Regions from separate parts of the Nonomuraea sp. NPDC049625 genome, predicted to be linked through region 1. Evidence: riboswitches for the same ligand, from Rfam matches in the RefSeq annotation. Region 1 holds a riboswitch; the other holds the start of a gene.
The links. A riboswitch is a leader RNA that binds a small molecule or an ion and turns the genes downstream of it on or off. The one in region 1 is predicted to bind cyclic di-AMP.

Region 2: another riboswitch for cyclic di-AMP. It lies ahead of AB0J87_RS08535 (C40 family peptidase); the one in region 1 lies ahead of AB0J87_RS41100 (GH25 family lysozyme).

The regions. Positions count from the first base shown of each region.
Region 1 is NZ_JBFAOQ010000012.1:110,482-113,739, forward strand. Features, by position in the region: gene AB0J87_RS41090 (MarR family transcriptional regulator) at 1-92, shown strand, start outside; gene AB0J87_RS41095 (DUF4142 domain-containing protein) at 174-875, opposite strand; gene AB0J87_RS41100 (GH25 family lysozyme) at 1,139-1,906, opposite strand; cyclic di-AMP (ydaO/yuaA leader) riboswitch at 1,918-2,062, opposite strand; gene AB0J87_RS41105 (MBL fold metallo-hydrolase) at 2,565-3,258, opposite strand, start outside.
Region 2 is NZ_JBFAOQ010000002.1:252,018-255,275, forward strand. Features, by position in the region: gene AB0J87_RS08530 (NlpC/P60 family protein) at 1-869, shown strand, start outside; cyclic di-AMP (ydaO/yuaA leader) riboswitch at 1,264-1,428, shown strand; gene AB0J87_RS08535 (C40 family peptidase) at 1,502-2,017, shown strand; gene AB0J87_RS08540 (hypothetical protein) at 2,575-3,258, shown strand, end outside.

The DNA.
Region 1 (3,258 bases):
GGGCGCTCATCTCGGCCATGAACGCCTTCAACGAGGCGGGCGGCGAGCCACCCCTGAACGTGCCGAACCCGCTGGGCTGGTCCGCTGTCTGAATCGCTCACGCGGCGCTGAGCCGCCGACCAATGCCGGCACTTCGCGGCGGCCGGAAGCCGTGCGGGCTCCGTCCCCGGTCGTCAGATGGACGGGGTGGGGAAGCTCTCGGGTGTGGTCAGGCCGGTGCTCTCCAGGAGGCGCTGGTGGTTGAGCACCGCGGCGTTGGCCTGTTCGGAGAAGCGCCGGACCAGGGTGTTCTGCGTGGTGCCGCGTACCGTGCCGATCAGGGTGAAGATCTGTCCGTGCGCCAGGCGCAGCCATTTGACGTACGTCTTGTCATAGGCGGATCCGGACCTGCCGGAAATATCCGTCATCCAGTCCTGCTGCTGAGGCGTGGGCTTCACCGGCAGCTTGACCTTCAGCTTGGCGGCCACGTCGCGAACCTGCCCGTCGAGCATGTCGTGCTGAGCCGCGATCTCCTTGCTGACCTGGCGGACGCGGGCGCTGTTGGCGCGCTGTATCGCGTCCTGGGCCATGGGCATCTCCCACAGGCTGGCGAGCCGGACCTTCTTGATGAGCTCCTGGTCGGCCTCGGACAGCGGTCCCCACTTGGTCTGCCGGGTGCGGGCCTCCGGCTCGTCCTCCACGGGTTGGACGGTGGGCGCGTCGGTCGGTCCGGTCTCGACGGCGGTCGGCTCGGTGCTGAGGCCGGCGGTCGGCTCGGTGCTCAGGCCGGCGGTGTCAGAGACGGGCGTCGGCGTGTAGCCGGCGCAGGCAGTCAGAGTGCAGAGGGCGGCAATGCCGCAACTGATGAGAGCGCGACGGCTGTCGAGGAGTCGCATACGCCGTCATCCCCTTCCGGTCCCTTGGACGCGGCCTTCGTGAGTGGCGCCGGTCACTGAGGGATACGCGGGAGGGTGCGGGAGTGTTCATGGCATTGTGCAAGATTTGCATTGGGCAAGACTGCCGGGGTCCGCTGAGCCGTTGTCCGAGGCGGCCTTCACCGGTGCCATCCGTGACCGGCGTCCACCGCGAGCTCCTCCGGGCCGAGAGGAGCACGCGGGGCGGCGTCCACCCGATCGCGGTGCGGACCCGCCGTGTGGGCTCAGGCCGTGGGACGGCCCAGGCCGCGCAACTGGTCGGCGGTCAGCGCGGAGACGTTCTGGTCGACAGGGACCTCGGAGTACTGGTGGATGGCCCAGGACTTCCAGTCGGCAGGCGGGGTGATGGCCCCCTTGGCCTTGCTGTAGTGGGCGACCCACAGCGGGTACTCGGACAGGCCCTTGCCGTACTTGTTGGCGAAGTTCCAGCCGCTGTAGAACATCGGGGTGATCCCCGTCTTGTCCTTCACGTACGACAGCCACGTCTTGGCCCAGGCGTTGACCTCGGCGACGGATCTGCCGTTCGCGGTCTCCAGGTCAAGGACCAGCAGGTCGCCGGCCTTGGCGGGCTGCGAGTTCACCACGGACAGGAAGTGCTCGGCCTCCGCGATGGGATTGTTGCGGGGATGGCCATAGTGGTACGCCCCGCGCACGATGCCCTTCTTGCCCAGCTCGCGCCAGTGCCTGGCGAATGAGGCGTCGCGGAAGGACGTGCCTTCTGTGGCTTTGATGATGCCGAACTTGGCCGGGCTGGCATTCCAGTCGTACAGGGGCTCGTAATTGGAGATGTCCAGGCCGTAGATGAGGGCTCCGGCTCCATGACGAGTCGCCTGCACCGGGCTCTGCTCGGTGGGCGATGCGAATGCGAAGGTGGTGATGGCGGCGGTTGCGGCGAGGATCGCGACGGCGACGGCGAAGCTGAGGTATTTGGTGAGGAGATCGCGGTGATTCTTGAGGATGTAGGCGATTGTGGCAAGCCGGGGCTTGGACATGAGGCATTGACTCCTTGCTTCCATACCGCCTACCGGGTTAGCTGACGGGTTCGGGCCTGGAAGTGCCCTACCTGGCGCAGCCTGGGCTGGCGTCCGATTCACCCCAAGAACGTGGGTCCCCGGTTCCGCGAGGCGCGGATTCGGCGGCCGGACGCTGTCCCCGAAGGGCTTCTTCGGGCAGCGCGCGGTCCGGTCAACGAAGCGGCAACGATGCGGCGAAAGAGCGCCACATCCGTGCCGCAACTAGGCAAAAGATAGACATATATCCATAGATGGTGCAAGTAGTGCAAATCCGATTCGCGGGTGTCGGCGACCGGGCGGCGCTGAAATGCCGTGCCTGTAGGGATTCTGGTGCTTGGCAAAGAATCGGGGGAGTCGCTTCCGGGCCTTTTTATGATCTCGGCACGGGTGGGGCAGGCCATTCATGCGTTGCCATTGTGACCAAACGCCGTTCTATGGGTAATCGTGACTCCAGCCATCGTTTGACGTCCGCGGCGCCGTCGGGCACGCGGGAGCCGGGCAGGTGGGCGGGCTCCAACTCTCCGGGGGTCCGCACGTCGATCGGCCCCGGCGGGTCACGGGATCCTGGCGGGTCACCGGATCCCGGTGCGTCGCCGGATCGCGGCAGGCGTCCTGGTGTCGCCGGGGCCGAGGGTGGTCAAGAGGGGGCCTCGTCGGGGGTGGTGATGGGCAGGCCGGCGTCGGCGGCCCGGGAGTAGGCGTCGTCGATGTGGACCACCTGGCGGCCGCCGCGGGCCAGCAGGCTCGCGGCCGCCGCGGCCCGGTAGCCGGTGCCGCAGTGCACCCACACCGTTCCCTCCGGCACCTCGGCCAGGCGCTCCGGCAGTTCGGGCAGTGGGATGTGCACGGCGCCGGCCACGTGACCGGCCCGCCATTCGTTGCCCATCCGCACGTCCAGGACGGTCGGGCCACCGGCCGGTTCGCCCGCACGAGCGGGGGTCTGTTCACCCGTACGAGCGGCGGTCTCTTCGCCCGCACGGGCGGTGGCCCGTTCTCCCGCACGGGCGGTGGCCCGTTCTCCCGCGCGGGCGGTGGCCAGGTCGGCGAAGGTCGCGGTGGCCAGCTCGGCGATCAGGCCCGGGTCGTGTCCGGCCCACTGTTCGACGGTGCCGGTCGAGGCGGCGGCCGGGCGGTCTATGCCGATGCGGGCCAGCTCGCGCTGGGCGGCGGCGACCTGTTCGGCCGACTCGCCGAGCAGCGTGAGGGGCGTGCCCCACGGGGCCAGCCAGCCCAGCCAGGTCGCCATCGGCCCGTCCAGGCCGAAGCTGAGCGTGCCGGCCAGGTGCCGGTCCGCGAACGCCTTGCGTGAGCGCAGATCCACCACCCATTCG
Region 2 (3,258 bases), on a different contig from region 1:
AGGCCAAGCTCGACAAGCTCAATGACAAGGCCGACAAGGTCGTCGACCGCTTCAACACGGCCACCGAGCGGTACAAGGCCGCCAAGGGCGCCTACACCAAGCTGAACGACCGCTACAAGACCAAGCTGGCGACGGTCGCGGACCTGCGCGCCCAGGTGATCGGCATGGCCGTCGACAGCTACAAGCTCGGCACCGACGTGACCTCCCTGCCCGGCCTGGTGAGCGCGGACCGCCCCGACGACTTCCTGATGAGCCTGGCGCTGGCCGGGCAGCTCTCGCGGGAGCGGGCGGAGAAGCTGGCCGCGTTCGACCGGGAGAACCGCGGGCTGAAGGTCGAACGCGACAAGGCGGAAGAGGCGCTGGAGGCGGCCGACCGGGAACGGGACGGGGTCGAGAAGGAGCGTTCGGAGATCATGAAGCTGATCTCCGAGCAGAAGAAGCTCCTGAAGAAGCTGGGCGCCTACAACCCCGGCAACCCGAACAGCGTCGGCATCCAGTACACGGGCCCGGCCTCGGGCAACGCCGCCGCCGTCCTGCGCTTCGCCTTCGCCCAGGTGGGCAAGCCGTACGTGTTCGGCGGGACGGGACCGGGCGGCTGGGACTGCTCCGGCCTGACCCAGGCGGCGTGGCGCGCCGCGGGCGTGTCACTGCCGCGCACGACCTGGCAGCAGTGGGCCTGGGGCGCGAGCCGCAAGGTCTCACTGAGCGCCCTCCAGCCGGGGGACCTCATCTTCAGCTCGAGCTTGGGTCACGTCAGTATCTACGCCGGCGACGGGAAAATCGTTCACGCGCCGCAGACGGGCGACGTGGTCAAGGTCGTCAAACTCTCGGCGTACGGCGGCCGCCTCGTGGGCGCCATCCGCCCGTAGCTACGACGCCGGATCGTTGATCCCAGCAGCCGAACGAGGTTCGGCTGATGGGCGATGGGAACGATCCAGCGCGCCTGACGAGTCGCAACAAGTGTGACAAACGCGACATTTGGGGCCTGACAAACGGGCGCGAAAACAAATGTGAGCAGCGTCACATTTCGGTAACGGAACCTGGTGTTCCAGCAGGGATTTCCCTCCTTACTGACTCCACTATCTGATCTTTACAAGCGGTGTTCCGCTTTGCCGATCCTTGACCCTTCGGCGTAGCTTCTGGCGACGTCGCGGTGAACAAGCCATGTCCCCCGCGAACCCGCACCGGTCTTTCCCGGTGTGAGACAGATAAAGATCCGCTGGTCAACCGCCCAAATGTCCCCATATCAACACATTGGTCGGGACGGTTGGCCTGCCGAATCCGTGCAGCCAGGAGGCACGGAGCCGGGGACCCAGCGATCCCAGTTCCCCAGGGATCAGGGGGTGAATCGGCGCGCACATCGCGCCGTAGGGCGACTTCCAGGCCCGAATCCGTCAGCTAACCCGGTAGGCATTCGTGGAAGAGTCAAGGAGAAATCCTGTCTACCTCCCTGCATAACCCCCGTCTGTCCCGCATTGCCCTGAGTGGCGTAGCGCTCACGATGACCGTGACGGCCGGAGGTGCGATCCTCCATGCCCCAACGGCTCAGGCGGCCACGACCGATTCGGCTTCGACGACCAAGGCGGCCGCAACCGCCGGAACCTCGAAGACGACCTCGGCCGCGGCGCTGAGGGCGGCCAAGGTCGCCCGTCAGAAGGCGAAGGCCCGCAAGGCCGTCGTCGTGGCCAAGAACCAGGTCGGTGACCCATACCGGTACGGAGGCACAGGCCCTGGTTCGTTCGACTGCTCCGGCCTCGTCCAGTACGCCTGGAAGAAGGCCGGGGTGAAGCTCCCACGCGTGGCGGCCAGCCAGTTCGCCCGCACCAGGAACAAGGTCTCGTGGCGGAACCTCCGGCCCGGCGACCTGATGTTCTTCAGGGGGCTCGGCCACGTGGGCATGTACGTCGGCAAGGGCAAGATGGTCCACTCGCCTCGGACAGGCGAACGGGTACGCATCGACAAGCTGAGTGAATGGCGGCGGGCGTCGTTCGTCGGCGCTGTTCGTCCCGGCATGTGAAGAAGCCCCGCCCGGCTCCTCCGGGCGGGGCTCTCCCATTGTCACTTTCATTTTTTTACGGCGGAGCACGGGCGGCACCACCCGCCGCACCTGGCTGAGGGCCTCCAGGAAGACGCCCGCTGACCCGCACAACGCACCCACCGCCACGGCACCCCCTCAAAACAGCCACCCCACCCACTCACCCGCACCGCCCGCCTTACGGCTCCCCGCCTCACGGGGCCCCGCCTCACGGCCTCGCGCACGTGGCCCCACAGCCGCCCAACCCTCGGCCCCTCGGCCCCACGACGTCACGGCCCCACGACGTCACGGCCCCACGACGTCACGGCCCCAGGACGTCACGGCCTCACGACCCTCAGCCCCACGACCCTCGGCTTCATGACCTCGGGTCACGGCTCACGGGCCAGGCTCCCCGTCCGGTGGCGCGCGGTGTGCGGTCCTTTGGCGCGCAGCCACCGCATGCGGTGCGGGTGGACAGCTCTCACGGGCGCGCGGTTCGGGGTGCGGAGTGGCCGGTCATGGGTCGGCGGCGGCTACGATCGGGCATCGTGTCAGGGCAGGTGAGTCGGCGGGCTGCGATCGTCTCCGTCCTGCTTCTCGCCGTCGCCCCCGCCAGCGCCCCCACCCCCGATTCCCCCATCCTTCCCGCCGGAGTCCGCGGGCTGTGGGGTGACGGCGAGGTCGTGGTCCGCGGGGCGCGATCCGTGGTCGTCGGCCGGCATACCGCACCCGCCGAGCTCGGCGACATCGCACGGAGGGCTGATCGGGCGGGGCAGCGGGTGTCGGCCGTGCTCGGAAGGTCAGTACGACCGCTCGTAGTCGTTCCCTCGTCCGCCGCCGAGGCGGCCGGGCTGGCCGGGGTGGGGCGGGTCGACGGGTTGGCGGCGGTGGCCGATCGCGGGCGTGTGATCATCGTCCCCGAGTTCTTCGCCAAGCTGAACTCCACCGGCAAGGACGTCGTACTCACCCACGAGCTCACCCACGTCGTCGCCGGCACCGACCGCCTGCCCCCATGGCTCTATGAGGGGTTCGCCGACTACGTCGGCTACCGCGACTCCGGGCTCCCTGTGAGTACCGCGGCCGCCGAGCTCGCCGCCGAGGTGCGGGCCGGGAGGCTGCCGAGGGAATTGCCCGGACCTGCGGCTTTCGCGGCTGACGGGCGGGACTCCGTCCGGCTCGCCCGGGCGTACCAGGAGGCTTGGCTGGCGTGTCGCTTCCTGGCTGACCGGTTCGGTGAGAGGACG